DNA from 3 places in the Streptacidiphilus sp. PB12-B1b genome. Region 1 is predicted to be linked to each of the others. Evidence: riboswitches for the same ligand, from Rfam matches in the RefSeq annotation. Region 1 holds a riboswitch; each other region holds the start of a gene.

Region 1 (4,155 bases):
TGGCGGACGGCGTGCGCAAGGCCGGGGCGCGTCCGGTGCCCTCGGCGATGCTGCTGCGGCGACTGGTCCGCACCTGAAGGTCCGTTTCATCCGATTACTGAGACGGACATTCTTCGCATTAGCTGACTGTTTTCGCCCTGAGGGCGACAGATTGATATCGATCTCACTAGTCTCTGCTCTCGAACCTCTGTCCTGACGATCGCCCGACCGGGTGATGCGGGGGTTCCCGCCCGTGCCCGGGCGTCGCAGCGGGGGTCGCGGCGCGGGCCCCTCGGCGGTCGCCGGAAGGGAACTGAGACCTCGTGGCCTCACATCGCCGCCCGAAGCAACCGAGCCGCGCCCGCGTGTCGGTCCTCACTGCTGCGGCGGCGACGGCCGTAGCGATCTCGGCGCAGGCCGGTGCGCAGGCGGCGCCCAAGCTGACGCTCAGCCAGGCCACCAAGGAGGTGGCGGCGGACCGGCAGGCGGCCGACGCGGCGGGACAGAAGTACGACCAGGCGCAGAGCCAGGAGCAGGCGCTGCAGCAGCGGGTGGCGCTGCTGCAGAACGAGATCGCCCGCGAGCAGTCCACCATCAACACCGAGGAGGCCCAGCTGGGCGCCGAGGCGGCGGCCCAGTACCGGACCGGTGCGGTGGACCCCTCGGTGCAGCTGATGCTCTCCACCGACCCGACCGCCTACCTCAACCAGGCGTCGGTCCAGGGCGAGCTGGACTCCAGCCAGGCCGCGGTCTTCTCGGGCGTGGAGGCGCAGCAGCAGCTGCTGGACCGGCAGAAGGCCCAGGCCACCGCCGAGCTGGCGGCCGAGCAGGCGCTGCTCAAGCAGATGCAGCAGAACAAGGCCGCCGCGCAGTCCCAGCTGAAGAAGGCGCAGACGGTGATGGCCTCGCTGACGCCGGTTCAGCAGGCGCAGGTGAACGGCGGTGGCGGCGGCGGGTACGGCTCGATCGGCGGCGACCGCAACGGCTCCACCATGTCCCCCAGCCAGGTCGACCTGAGCGGCATCTCCGCCGCGGCGCAGACGGCGATGCGGGCGGCGCTCAGCAAGGTCGGCGTCGCGCCGTACCAGTGGGCCGGCGCCGGGCCGGACGCCTTCGACTGCTCGGGCCTGGTGATGTGGGCCTACGCGCACGCCGGCATCAGCCTGCCGCACTCCTCCTACGCCGACGAGTCGGTGGGCAGCTACGTCAGCCCGTCGGACATCCAGGTGGGCGACATCGTGGTGCTGGAGGACGGCGCGCACGTCGGCCTGTACGCGGGCAACGGCATGCTGCTGAACGCCCCGGAGTACGGCTACACCGTCTCCATCATGCCGATCTCCGACTTCGGCGGGGTCGTCGCCGTCCGCCGCATCTGACGCTGCCCTCCCGTGATGTGACTGTTACCACATCTGTCCCCCTGGTTCGACCGTTCTGACCGTTTTGGCAGCGATGTCGACGGCATACGGTCACCATGGGACTGCGGTGCGTCGCTGTTCCGACAGGAAATCGAAGCGTCAGAAACATTTTCCTGACAATGATTTGAACGGATCACGGTTGGGTCACTAGTGTCGGGGGCCGAACCACCGCGACGTCGATCACCCGGTCCGGGTGGCAGCGGAGGTTCCCGCCGAGTCCGAGGCGTGGCAGGGCGCTCGCCGCCCACAGGGGATGCCGACAACTCGGAGCCGGGGAACCACTTGTTCCTCGGGGTGAATCGACGCCAGGCCGGCTCCCAGCCGGTGAAGCGCCGTAGGGCGATCTTCCAGCCCGAACCCGTCAGCTCACCCGGTAGGCGGACGTAGGAAGAAGGAGTACCGCCTTCGTGGCGTCCCACCGTCGTCCCAAATCGCCGGGTCGTACCCGGGTGACCGTGCTCACCGCCGCCGCGGTCACCGCCGTGGCCATCGCCGCCAACGCGCAGTCCGCGCAGGCCGCTCCCACGCCCACCACCGCGTCGCTCAAGGCGCAGGTCGAGCAGCTGAACACCGCCTCCGACACCGCCGTGCAGAAGTACGACGCGGCGCAGGAACAGCAGCAGCAGCTGCAGAAGCAGGTCACCACCCTGCAGAACGAGATCGCCCGGCAGCAGGCCGCGGTCAACGCCCGGGAGGCGAGCCTGGGGGCCACCGCCGCCGCGCAGTACCGCGAGGGCACGATCGACCCCTCGGTGCAGCTGATGCTCTCCTCCGACCCCACGGACTATCTGGACCAGGCGTCCATGAACCAGCAGGTGGACAACAACCAGGCGACCACACTGTCCTCGCTGCAGACCGAGCAGGCCACCCTGGACAACGAGAAGTCCGACGCCGAGGGCAAGCTCAAGGCCCTGGACGCCACCAGCAAGCAGCTGGCCGAGGCCAAGGCCCAGGTGCAGCAGAAGCTGGCCGCCGCGCAGGCCAAGCTGAACTCCTTCACCGCCGCCCAGCGCGCCGCGGTCAACGTGGCCCTGAACACCGCGCCGGCCACCACCACCGCGCACGTCGGCAGTGGCGGCAGCAGCTACGGCAGCAGCGCCGACCTGGGCCACTCCGCCCCCGGCGACTCGGTCGAGGCCGCCGCCTTCGCCGCCGCGCAGACCCGCATCGGCGACGCGTACGTCTACGGCGACACCGGCCCGACCACCTTCGACTGCTCCGGTCTGATGATGTGGGCCTACGCCAAGGCCGGCATGGACATCGGCCGCACCACCTACGACCAGATCGACGTGGGCACCCCGGTGTCCAGCGTGTCCGACCTCCAGGTCGGCGACCTGATCTTCTTCAACGACGACTCCCACGTGGGCATGTACGCCGGCAACGGCATCGTGCTGCACGCGCCGCACCCCGGCGCGGAGGTGCGCTACGAGTCGCTCAGCACCATCGGCTCCATCTACGCGATGCGCCACCTCTAGCCTGCGGGCCACCGGTCCTCCGGTGGCACCGAACAGCGGCACGGGTCCGACTCCCCACCGGGGAGCGGGCCCGTCGGCGTACCCGGCCCCGCCCAGGTCGCGGGCGGCCCCGCCGATGTGTGCGAAATGGGCGAATATTTTCGCTGTTGTGGGGGTTTGGACTAGCCGCGTCGGACTCGCTAACGTCTGGCCTCGGCCCTCCGTGTCGTCGACCGCCCTCCCCGGGCGGCGCCGGGGGCCGCCAGGCCCGTACCGACGCAGCCGACGTCGCGCCCCGGGCCCGGCACCGGACGAACGGAGCCCGCCCACGTGGCGTCCCATCGACGTGCCCGACCGCCGGCCCAGGGCCCAGCCGTGGCCGCGCTGTCCCGCACCGCCGTCAGCCTGCTGGCCGCCACCGCCGCCGTCCTCGCGGGCGGCGGCAGCGCACTCGCCGACCCCGGCGCGCCCACCACCCCGAGGGCGTCCAGCAGCAGATCACCGCGCTCTACGGGCAGGCCGAGGTGGCCGGGCAGCGCTACGACGGCGCGGTCGAGCAGGCGCGCGCCCTCCAGCGCGAGACCGCGCAGCTCCAGCAGCACATCGCCGCCGAACAGCAGGACGTCGACGACCTCACCCAGGGCATGGGCGCGCTGGCCGCCGCCCAGTACCGCCAGGGCGGCGGCATGGACCCGGTGATGCAACTGATGTTCAGCTCCGACCCGGAGCAGTACCTGGAGCGGGCCACCACCATGGACGAGGCGGACGGCGCGCTCGCCACCACGCTGCATTCGATCCGGGCCGAGGAGCAGCAATTGGACCGGGACCGGGCGCTGGCGGCCGGGCAGCTGGCCCGGCTGGAGCAGGTCCGGCAGACGGTCGCGGGCAGCAAGGCCGAGGTCCAGCACCGGATCGGCCGCGCCCAGGCGCTGCTGGCCACCCTCTCCGGCGCCCAGCGCCAGCAGCTGGCGCAGGCCGAGGACAGCGCTGCCGACACCGCCGCCCAGGCCGCCGCCGCGGTGCTGCCGCCCGGCGAGGGGCCCGCCGACAGCCGGGCCGCCGCCGCCCTGGCCGCCGCCCAGTCCGTCCTGGGCCGGCCCTACGTCTACGGCGCGACCGGACCCGGCGCCTTCGACTGCTCCGGGCTGATGTACTGGTCCTGGCGGCACGCCGGGGTGGTGCTGCCGCGCACCTCGCAGGAGCAGGCCTTCGCCGGGCGGCGGATCCCGCTCAGCCAGGCCCGGCCCGGGGATCTTGTGATCTACTTCGGCGATATGCACCACGTCGGCATGTACGCAGGCAACGGG
Region 2 (4,155 bases), 1.1 Mb from region 1:
GTCGGACACGCCTGGGCTGGCGGGGGTCTGGGTCATGAGTGCGTTGCCTTCTTCAAGAGCTTCGGAGCTTCGGAGGTTCGGGGACTTCGGGGACTTCGGGGCTTCGGTGGCTTCGGGCCGTCAGTGCTGGGCCGAGTCGGCCCGGTTCAGCGACTCGAACATGTTGTCGTACCAGGGCTGGGTCACCGCGCCCGGCTGGGGGGCGACGCCCGCCGACGGTCCGGCCGCGGCGCCCGGATCCGGGTCGACGGCCGAGAACGGCGTCTCGCCGGGGAAGCCGTAGTGCAGCCGCTCGCGGGCCTGCGCCTCGACGTAGGCCGGGTCCTGCCAGCGGGCCTTCTCCCGGCGCAGGACCTCCACCTGCGCCTGCGCCTGCCGGGCCGCGGCCTGCTGCTGGGCGATCTGCGCGCGCTGGGCGATGAACTGACGGGTCGGGTAGGCCAGCACCGCGACCAGCGAGCAGAACACCAGCGCGAGCACGGCGGCGCGCCCGGTGATCCGCGGCCTGCGGCCGGTCGCCGCCCTGCCGCCGCCTTCCCTGCCGCTCACCCGTTCACCCTCCCGATCGACGCCCGTGCCCCGCCGTCCACCCTAGAGGGTGCGGACGGCGGGGCACGGGAACTGCGGGCTACCGGTCAGGCGGACGGCGTGAAGCGCGGGAAGGCGCCGCGGCCGGCGTACTCGGCGGCGTCGTCGAGGATCTCCTCGATGCGCAGCAGCTGGTTGTACTTGGCGACGCGGTCGGTCCGGGCCGGGGCGCCGGCCTTGATCTGGCCGCAGTTGGTGGCGACGGCGAGGTCGGCGATGGTGACGTCCTCGGTCTCGCCGGAGCGGTGCGACATCATGCAGCGGAAGCCGTTGCGCTGGGCCAGCTCGACCGCGTCCAGGGTCTCGGTCAGCGAACCGATCTGGTTGACCTTGACCAGCAGGGAGTTGGCGATGCCCTCCTTGATGCCGCGGGCCAGGCGGGTCGGGTTGGTGACGAACAGGTCGTCGCCGACCAGCTGCACCTTGTCGCCCAGCTTGCTGGTGATGACCTTCCAGCCGGCCCAGTCGTCCTCGAACAGCGGGTCCTCGATGGAGACCAGCGGGTAGGCCGCGACCAGCTCCTCGTAGTACTCGGTCATCTCGGCGGCCGAGCGGTCCTTGCCCTCGAACTGGTACAGGCCGTCCTTGTAGAACTCGGACGCGGCGACGTCCAGCGCGAGCGCGATGTCGCGGCCGGGGACGAAGCCGGCCTCCTTGATGGCCTCGACGATGAGGTCCAGGGCGGCGCGGTTGGATTCCAGGTTCGGCGCGAAGCCGCCCTCGTCGCCCAGGCCGGTGGACAGGCCGCGCTGCTTCAGCACCGACTTGAGCCGGTGGTACACCTCGGAGCCCCAGCGGAGGGCCTCGGAGAAGGACTCCGCGCCGATCGGAGCGATCATGAACTCCTGGATGTCCACGTTGGAGTCCGCGTGCGAGCCGCCGTTGAGGATGTTCATCATCGGCACCGGCAGGACGTGCGCGTTCGGGCCGCCCAGGTAGCGGAACAGCGGCAGGTCGCTGGCCTCGGCCGCGGCGTGGGCCACGGCGAGCGAGACGCCGAGGATGGCGTTGGCGCCCAGCGAGGACTTGTCCGGGGTGGCGTCGAGGTCGAGCATGGCCTGGTCGATCAGGCGCTGCTCGGTGGCGTCGTAGCCGACCAGCTCCGGGCCGATCTGCTCGATGACCGCGAGCACGGCCTTCTCCACGCCCTTGCCGCCGTAGCGGGAGCTATCGCCGTCGCGCAGCTCCAGGGCTTCGAACGCGCCGGTGGAGGCGCCGGACGGGACGGCCGCACGCCCGGTGCTGCCGTCGTCGAGGCCGACCTCGACCTCGACCGTGGGGTTGCCTCGTGAGTCGAGGATCTCCCGGGCTACGACGACGTCGATGGACGGCACAGATGTCTCCTAGGGATTGCTGGAGGAAAGCCTTCTCCCTGAGCCTAGCCGCACCCGAAGCTCCAGCCATCAGGACCCGGCGGTCGTCTCACCGGACGGATCCCCTACTCACCGGTAGTTCACCTGGCGGCGACCTTCCGGGAGCAGGGGAACCGGGCAACGGCCCTGCGGTCAGCCCACCTGGAGGTGCTGGCCGGGGTAGATCAGGTCCGGGTTGCCGCCGACCGTGGACTTGTTGTCCTGGTACAGCGCCTCCCAGCCACCGCTCAGGTGCGCGGCGGCGGCGATGCCGGAGAGGGTGTCGCCGGCGCGGACGGTGTAGTTGCCGTGGCCGATCGCGTGCACGGCCGGGGCGGCGGCGTGGGTGGTCGCCGGGGCGCTGTGGGTGGTGTGGGTGGTGTGGGTGGTGGTCGGCGCGGCGGCGTGGCTCGGCGCGCTGCTGTGCGCGGCCGGGGCACTGGCGTGGGTGGTCGGGGCGGTCTGCGCGCTGGTCTGCTGCGCGGAGGAGTCGCTGGAGCCGCCGGAGTTGGATCCGGAGCCGGAGCCGGAGCCGCCCGAGGCGGGCGTGGTGCTGACGTCCGCCGGAGCGCCGCCCGCGGTCAGTCCGGCCTGCGGGCCGCAGACCGGCCAGGCGCCCGGGCCCTGCGAGGCGAGCACCTTCTCGGCGACCGCGATCTGCTGGCCCTGGGTGGCCAGGTTGGCGGTCGGGGCGTACTGCTGGCCGCCGTAGGCGTCCCAGGTGGAGGCGGAGAACTGCAGGCCGCCGTAGTAGCCGTTGCCGGTGTCTATCGACCAGTTGCCGCTGCTCTCGCACTGGGCGACCGCGTCCCAGGTGGAGACCGAGGCGGCCGAGGCGGCGGTGGCGCCGATGAGCGGGAGGACGACGCCGGTGCCCGCGATCACGCCGGTGGCCACAAGGCGCTTGCCGGTGCTGGTGCTGGGCTTGCGGTGGCGTCCGTTGCCGGAAAGAAGCATGACAGGATCCCTCTCCGACGCCTGCGAGGTGAGCTGTCGGGTTCGGGCCGTGAGGTAGCCCGGACGCTGGCGCGTCTTCACCCCAAGCCGCAGCGCTGTGAGCTGCGGCGACTTACCTGGTTCCCCCGCTCCTGCCCATGACGAAGTTCGTGGCCGCCGCACGGCTGGACAGGACTCGGCGTCCCGCGAGGCGGTGTCCGCGTGGGCGGACATGTCCGGGCAGGCTAGGCAGATGTCCCCGGAAATCTCAAGCTTCCCAGGAACACCTCACACTCCGCTCACCCTCCGTGCCCCGGCCCTCACCCCCGCAGCCGTCCCGGCCGCGCCGGTGCACCGGATACGGTCGGGGCATGCCGGATCAGCCCTCCCCGCCCGCCGCACCCGCCCTGTTCACCTGGGAGTTCGCCGCCGACCCCTACCCCGCGTACGCCTGGCTGCGCCGGCACGAGCCGGTGCGCTGGACCACGCTGCCGAGCGGGGTGGAGGCATGGCTGGTGACCCGGTACGCCGACGCGCGGACCGCGCTGGCGCACCCGGGGCTCAGCAAGAACCCCGCGCACCACGCCGAGTCCACCGCGGCCCGGGGCAGGACCGGCATCCCCGGTGAGCGCAGCGCCAACCTGATGACGCACCTGCTGAACATCGACCCGCCGGACCACACCCGGCTGCGCCGACTGGTCTCCAAGGCGTTCACCCCGCGCACCGTCGCCTCCTTCGCGCCCCGGGTGCAGGAGCTGACCGACCGCTTCATCGACGGCTTCGCCGGGCGGGGCAGCGCGGACCTGATCCACGAGTTCGCCTTCCCGCTGCCCATCTACACCATCTGCGACCTGCTCGGGGTGCCTGCCCGGGACCAGGACGACTTCCGCGACTGGGCCGGGATGATGATCCGTCACGGCGGCGGCCCGCGCGGCGGCGTGGCCCGGTCGGTCAAGAAGATCCGCGGCTACCTCGCCGAGCTCATCCACCACAAGCGCGAGCACCCCGGCGACGACCTGATCTCCGGCCTGATCAAGGCGTCCGACCACGGCGAGCACCTCACCGAGAACGAGGCCGCCGCCATGTGCTTCGTGCTGCTGTTCGCCGGCTTCGAGACCACCGTCAACCTGATCGGCAACGGCGCGTACGCGCTGCTGCGCCACCCCGAGCAGCGGGCGCTGCTGCAGGAGTCGGTGCGGCGCGGCGAACGCGAGCTGCTGGCCACCGGCGTCGAGGAACTGCTGCGCTGGGACGGCCCGGTGGAGCTGGCCACCTGGCG
Region 3 (4,155 bases), 2.7 Mb from region 1:
CCGGCTCCCGGCGCAACGAGACCTGCCGCCGCCCGCCGAGGACCTCGCCGCTGGCCTCGGTGAGCACCATCGTCCCGTACTCGCCCTCCACCGCGATCAGCTGCTGGGCCAGCAACTGCCGTGCCACCGAACGCCATTCGGCTTCGGAGAGGTCCGCGCCGACACCGAAGACGCTCAGCGCGTCATGGTCGAACTGGATCACCTTGGCGGTCTTGCGGCCCATCAGGATGTCGGCGATCTGGGTCGCGCCGAACTTCTGGCCGCGCTCGCGCTGCAACCGCACCACGGTGGAGAGGAACTTCTGCGCGGCGACGGTGCCGTCCCAGGACTGCGGCGGGGTCAGGCAGGTGTCGCAGTTGCCGCACGGATCGCTCTTCTGGCCGAAGTACGCCAGGAGTTGCACCCGGCGGCACTCCACGGTCTCGCACAGCGCCAGCATGGCGTCCACATGCGCGCTCAACCGGCGGCGGTGGGCCTGGTCGCCCTCCGAGGTCTCGATCATCTTCCGCTGCTGGACGACGTCCTGCAGCCCATAGGCCAGCCACGCGGTCGAGGGCAGGCCGTCGCGCCCGGCCCGGCCGGTCTCCTGGTAGTAGCCCTCCACCGACTTGGGCAGGTCCAGGTGGGCCACGAAGCGCACGTCGGGCTTGTCGATGCCCATGCCGAAGGCGATGGTGGCGACCATCACCAGGCCGTCCTCGCGCAGGAACCGGGACTGGTTCTCGGCCCGGACCCGGGAGTCGAGCCCGGCGTGGTAGGGCAGCGCGTCCACCCCGCGCTCGACCAGCCAGGCCGCCGTCTTCTCCACCGAGGCCCGGGAGAGGCAGTAGACGATCCCGGACTCGCCCGGGTGCTCGGTCTGCAGCAGGTGCAGCAGCTGCTTGCGCGGCTCGTCCTTGGGCGCGATCCGGTACTGGATGTTGGGCCGGTCGAAGCTGGCCACGAAGTGGCGGGCGTCCTGCAGGTTCAGCCGGGAGGTGATCTCGGCGTGGGTGGCCTCGGTGGCGGTCGCGGTCAGCGCGATCCGGGGCACCGTCGGCCACTGTTCGTGCAGCGAGGACAGGGCCAGGTAGTCCGGGCGGAAGTCGTGGCCCCACTGGGCCACGCAGTGCGCCTCGTCGATGGCGAACAGCGCGATGGTGCCGCGCCGGAGCAGCCGGACGGTCGCCTCCACCCGCAGCCGCTCGGGCGCCAGGTACAGCAGGTCCAGCTCGCCGGCCAGGAACTCGGCCTCCACCAGCTGCCGTTCGTCCATGCTCTGCGAGGAGTTGAGGAACCCGGCCCGGACGCCCAGCGCCCGCAGCGCGTCCACCTGGTCCTGCATCAGCGCGATCAGCGGGGAGATGACCACCCCGACGCCGGGGCGCACCAGCGCCGGGATCTGGTAGCACAGCGACTTGCCGCCGCCGGTGGGCATCAGCACCAGCGCGTCGCCGCCGCCGATCACATGCTCGACGACCTCCTGCTGACTGCCCCGGAAGGCGTCGTAGCCGAAGACCCGGCGCAGCACGGACAGGGCCGCACCGCCCTCGTCCTCGGTGGCCGGGGCGGTGTCGGGGAGGTCCGGAGCGCTCATCCGCCGATTGTACGGGCCCGGACTGTCACGACGGGACGGAAACCGTCAGCAGCGGCCCGGGTGGGCGGGCGCGGCACACCGTCCGCGCCCGCCCGCCGCTGCGCCGTCGCTCCGGTCAGCGGTAGACGCGGACGTAGTCGGCGGCGAAGCTGATCGGGGCCGTGCCGGTCGGCGCCGGGTGGTACTCGCCGGCGCTCACCGACAGGCTGAGGATCAGGTAGGCCGACCAATTGGCGCCGACACCGGTGCCGTCGGAGTAGACCTTGGTGCCGTTGACGTACCAGTCCACCGAGTTGGCGCCGTAGTAGGTGCCGATGGTGACCCACTTGCCCGGGGCGACGGCCGCGGCGTTGGTGTAGTAGTCGTGGGCCGCGTTGACGTGGTTGGTCAGCTCCAGCAGGTTGGGGTTGTCGGGGTGGTACTCGAAGGTGTCGATCTCCCCGTTGCCGTTCTTCCAGGTCCACAGCGCGGGCCAGGCCCCGGTGCCGGAGGGCAGCTGGACGCGGGTCTCGGCGTAGTCGCCGGTCTTCACCTGGAAGCCCTGGCTGGAGCCCTCGGTGGTGAGCAGCCCGGTGTTCCAGGCCTGCTTGCCGTTCTCCAGGGTGTGGCTGGACGGCGAGGCGGTGAAGGTGGCGACGCCGCCCGCGACGTTCACGGCGTTCTCGTCCAGCCAGTCCAGCTTGTTGTCGTTCGGGTTGTGGTTGCCGTACTGGAAGGCGGTGGTGGTGTCGCCGACCCAGGTGCTGCCCCAGTTGATCGGGTTGCTGAACTCGTCCGACCAGACCAGGGACTGCCCGGGCACCGGCGAGCCGCTGGACGTCGGTGCGGGCGTGGGCGTGGACGTGGGCGTGGACGTCGGGGTCGGCGTCGACGTGGGCGCGGGGGTGCCGGCGCCGGTCGTGGCGGAGACCTTCAGCGACTGCGAGGCCAGGTTGTGCCAGGCCCCGGCCGAGTCCTGCCAGAAGCCGAACTCGGTGTACGTCCCGGACGGCAGGGTGCGGCTGCCGGTGGTGAGGGACAGGCCGCTCGGGCAGATCCTGACGTCGGACGCCGAGCCGGGGAAGTCCAGGTTGTCCCCGGCCGAGTCGCGGACGCCGACGCCGAGCGTCCTGGCGGTGAAGCAGGAGCCGGAGTGGACGGTGAGCGTTGCCTTGGCAGTGGTGCCGGCGGCCATCGCGGTGGGGGAGAGCCGGTCCTGGGTGACCTTGGGCGTGGTGGCCGCGGCCTGGGCCGGGCCGGACATCAGCGGCACGGCGACCAGAGCGGCGGCGCCGGCTATCGCGCCGAGGCGTGCGGGGGCGGTACGGGGAAGGCGCATGACGGAGTTCCTCGGTGACACGCCTGCGAGGTGAGCTGTCGGGTTCGGGCCTGAGGCAGCCCTGCCGCGCGGGGGAGCGGCTTCACCCCTAGCCGGTGCCTCCGGGGGGCCGAAGGCACGGCGACTGACCTGGTTCCCCCGCTCCTGTCCGTTCGAAGCTCGGTTTCCCACCGGCGAGTGGACAGGATGAGGCGCCCCGGCGGCGGGTTCCGCCCTGGGCGGAGACAGCAGGGTAGGCAGACCATCGAGCCCCGATCAATGAGATGTGCCTTGTCTCACACACGGGCGCTGCGCGTCCCCTGTCCGAGTGATCTCCGCCCGACGGGGTGGCCTGCGCGCCCCCGGCGTGGAACGGACACGTCCATGCGCGCACCCCTGAGAACCGCCGTCGCCGCCGGCCTCGCCCTGGCCTGCGGTCCGGCGCCGACCGCCCCGGCGCGGGCCGACACCGTCCTGCGCCATGTGGACTGGGCCTGCGGCGTCCCCTACTCCGGCGAGCTGCGCTGCACGCCGCCGCTGGCGGTCCCGCCCGGCGGCCACCTCTGGATCGGGGACGACACCGGCGGCCCGACCGTCTTCACCGTCTACCAGCGGCAGGGCGGCGCCCCGGCCCGGGTCGGCTGGATCGAGATGCTGCACGGCCAGGGCCTGGCCTACACCAACACCACCGCCGCCCCCGTCGTCCTCACGGTCACCCTCCACGCCGACGCCCCCACCGACCGCTGCGGCACCCGCCCCGAACACGGTTTCCTCGACATCCGCCGCTGACCCCCGCCGGGGGCGGTCTGTCGGTGCCCACGGACAGGGGGCCGGGGTCGGTGGTGTGACGGGTGGGGCGGGTTGCGGCCCCGGGGGTGGCGGGGAGTGCTTATCATGGTGCTTGGATCGTCCGGGCAAGGGGCCCGGATCTGTTGGGGGTCGGTGCTGTGGTTGCTGGTCGTGTGGTGCGTTTCGATGGTGTCCGCGGGTACGGGTTCATCGCTCCCGATCACGGTGGCGAAGACGTGTTTCTGCATGTGAACGATCTGCTCATCCCGGAGGCGGCGGTTCGCCCCGGGGTGGCGGTGGAGTTCGAGGTCGAGGACGGCGGCCGTGGGCTGAAGGCGTCCTCGGTGCGGCTCGCCCAGGGCGAGGCCCCGTCGGTCGCGGTCGCGGAGCCCCGGCTGCTGGACGGCGAGGAGCCCATGTGCGACCTGCTGTCCGTGGCCGAGTACACCCGTGACATGACGGAGCTGCTGCTGCGTGCGGCGCCGTCGCTGAC

Evidence for each region. Region 1 has a riboswitch for cyclic di-AMP ahead of GXW83_RS09130 (NlpC/P60 family protein). Riboswitches for the same ligand answer to the same signal wherever they lie in the genome.
Region 2: it holds a riboswitch for cyclic di-AMP, as region 1 does, so the genes downstream of both, GXW83_RS04190 (transglycosylase family protein) here and GXW83_RS09130 (NlpC/P60 family protein) in region 1, are expected to answer to the same signal.
Region 3: it holds a riboswitch for cyclic di-AMP, as region 1 does, so the genes downstream of both, GXW83_RS20780 (family 16 glycosylhydrolase) here and GXW83_RS09130 (NlpC/P60 family protein) in region 1, are expected to answer to the same signal.

What each region holds. Positions count from the first base shown of each region.
Region 1 covers NZ_CP048405.1:2,005,560-2,009,714, forward strand. The annotation lists gene GXW83_RS09120 (NYN domain-containing protein) at 1-77, shown strand, start outside; gene GXW83_RS09125 (NlpC/P60 family protein) at 345-1,355, shown strand; cyclic di-AMP (ydaO/yuaA leader) riboswitch at 1,639-1,790, shown strand; gene GXW83_RS09130 (NlpC/P60 family protein) at 1,802-2,869, shown strand; gene GXW83_RS09135 (C40 family peptidase) at 3,373-4,155, shown strand, end outside.
Region 2 covers NZ_CP048405.1:901,041-905,195, reverse strand. The annotation lists gene GXW83_RS04205 (DUF501 domain-containing protein) at 1-36, opposite strand, end outside; gene GXW83_RS04200 (septum formation initiator family protein) at 121-549, opposite strand; gene eno (phosphopyruvate hydratase) at 636-1,922, opposite strand; gene GXW83_RS04190 (transglycosylase family protein) at 2,094-2,897, opposite strand; cyclic di-AMP (ydaO/yuaA leader) riboswitch at 2,901-3,050, opposite strand; gene GXW83_RS04185 (cytochrome P450) at 3,248-4,155, shown strand, end outside.
Region 3 covers NZ_CP048405.1:4,688,728-4,692,882, reverse strand. The annotation lists gene recQ (DNA helicase RecQ) at 1-1,576, opposite strand, end outside; gene GXW83_RS20780 (family 16 glycosylhydrolase) at 1,692-2,894, opposite strand; cyclic di-AMP (ydaO/yuaA leader) riboswitch at 2,900-3,064, opposite strand; gene GXW83_RS20775 (hypothetical protein) at 3,258-3,662, shown strand; gene GXW83_RS20770 (cold-shock protein) at 3,821-4,155, shown strand, end outside.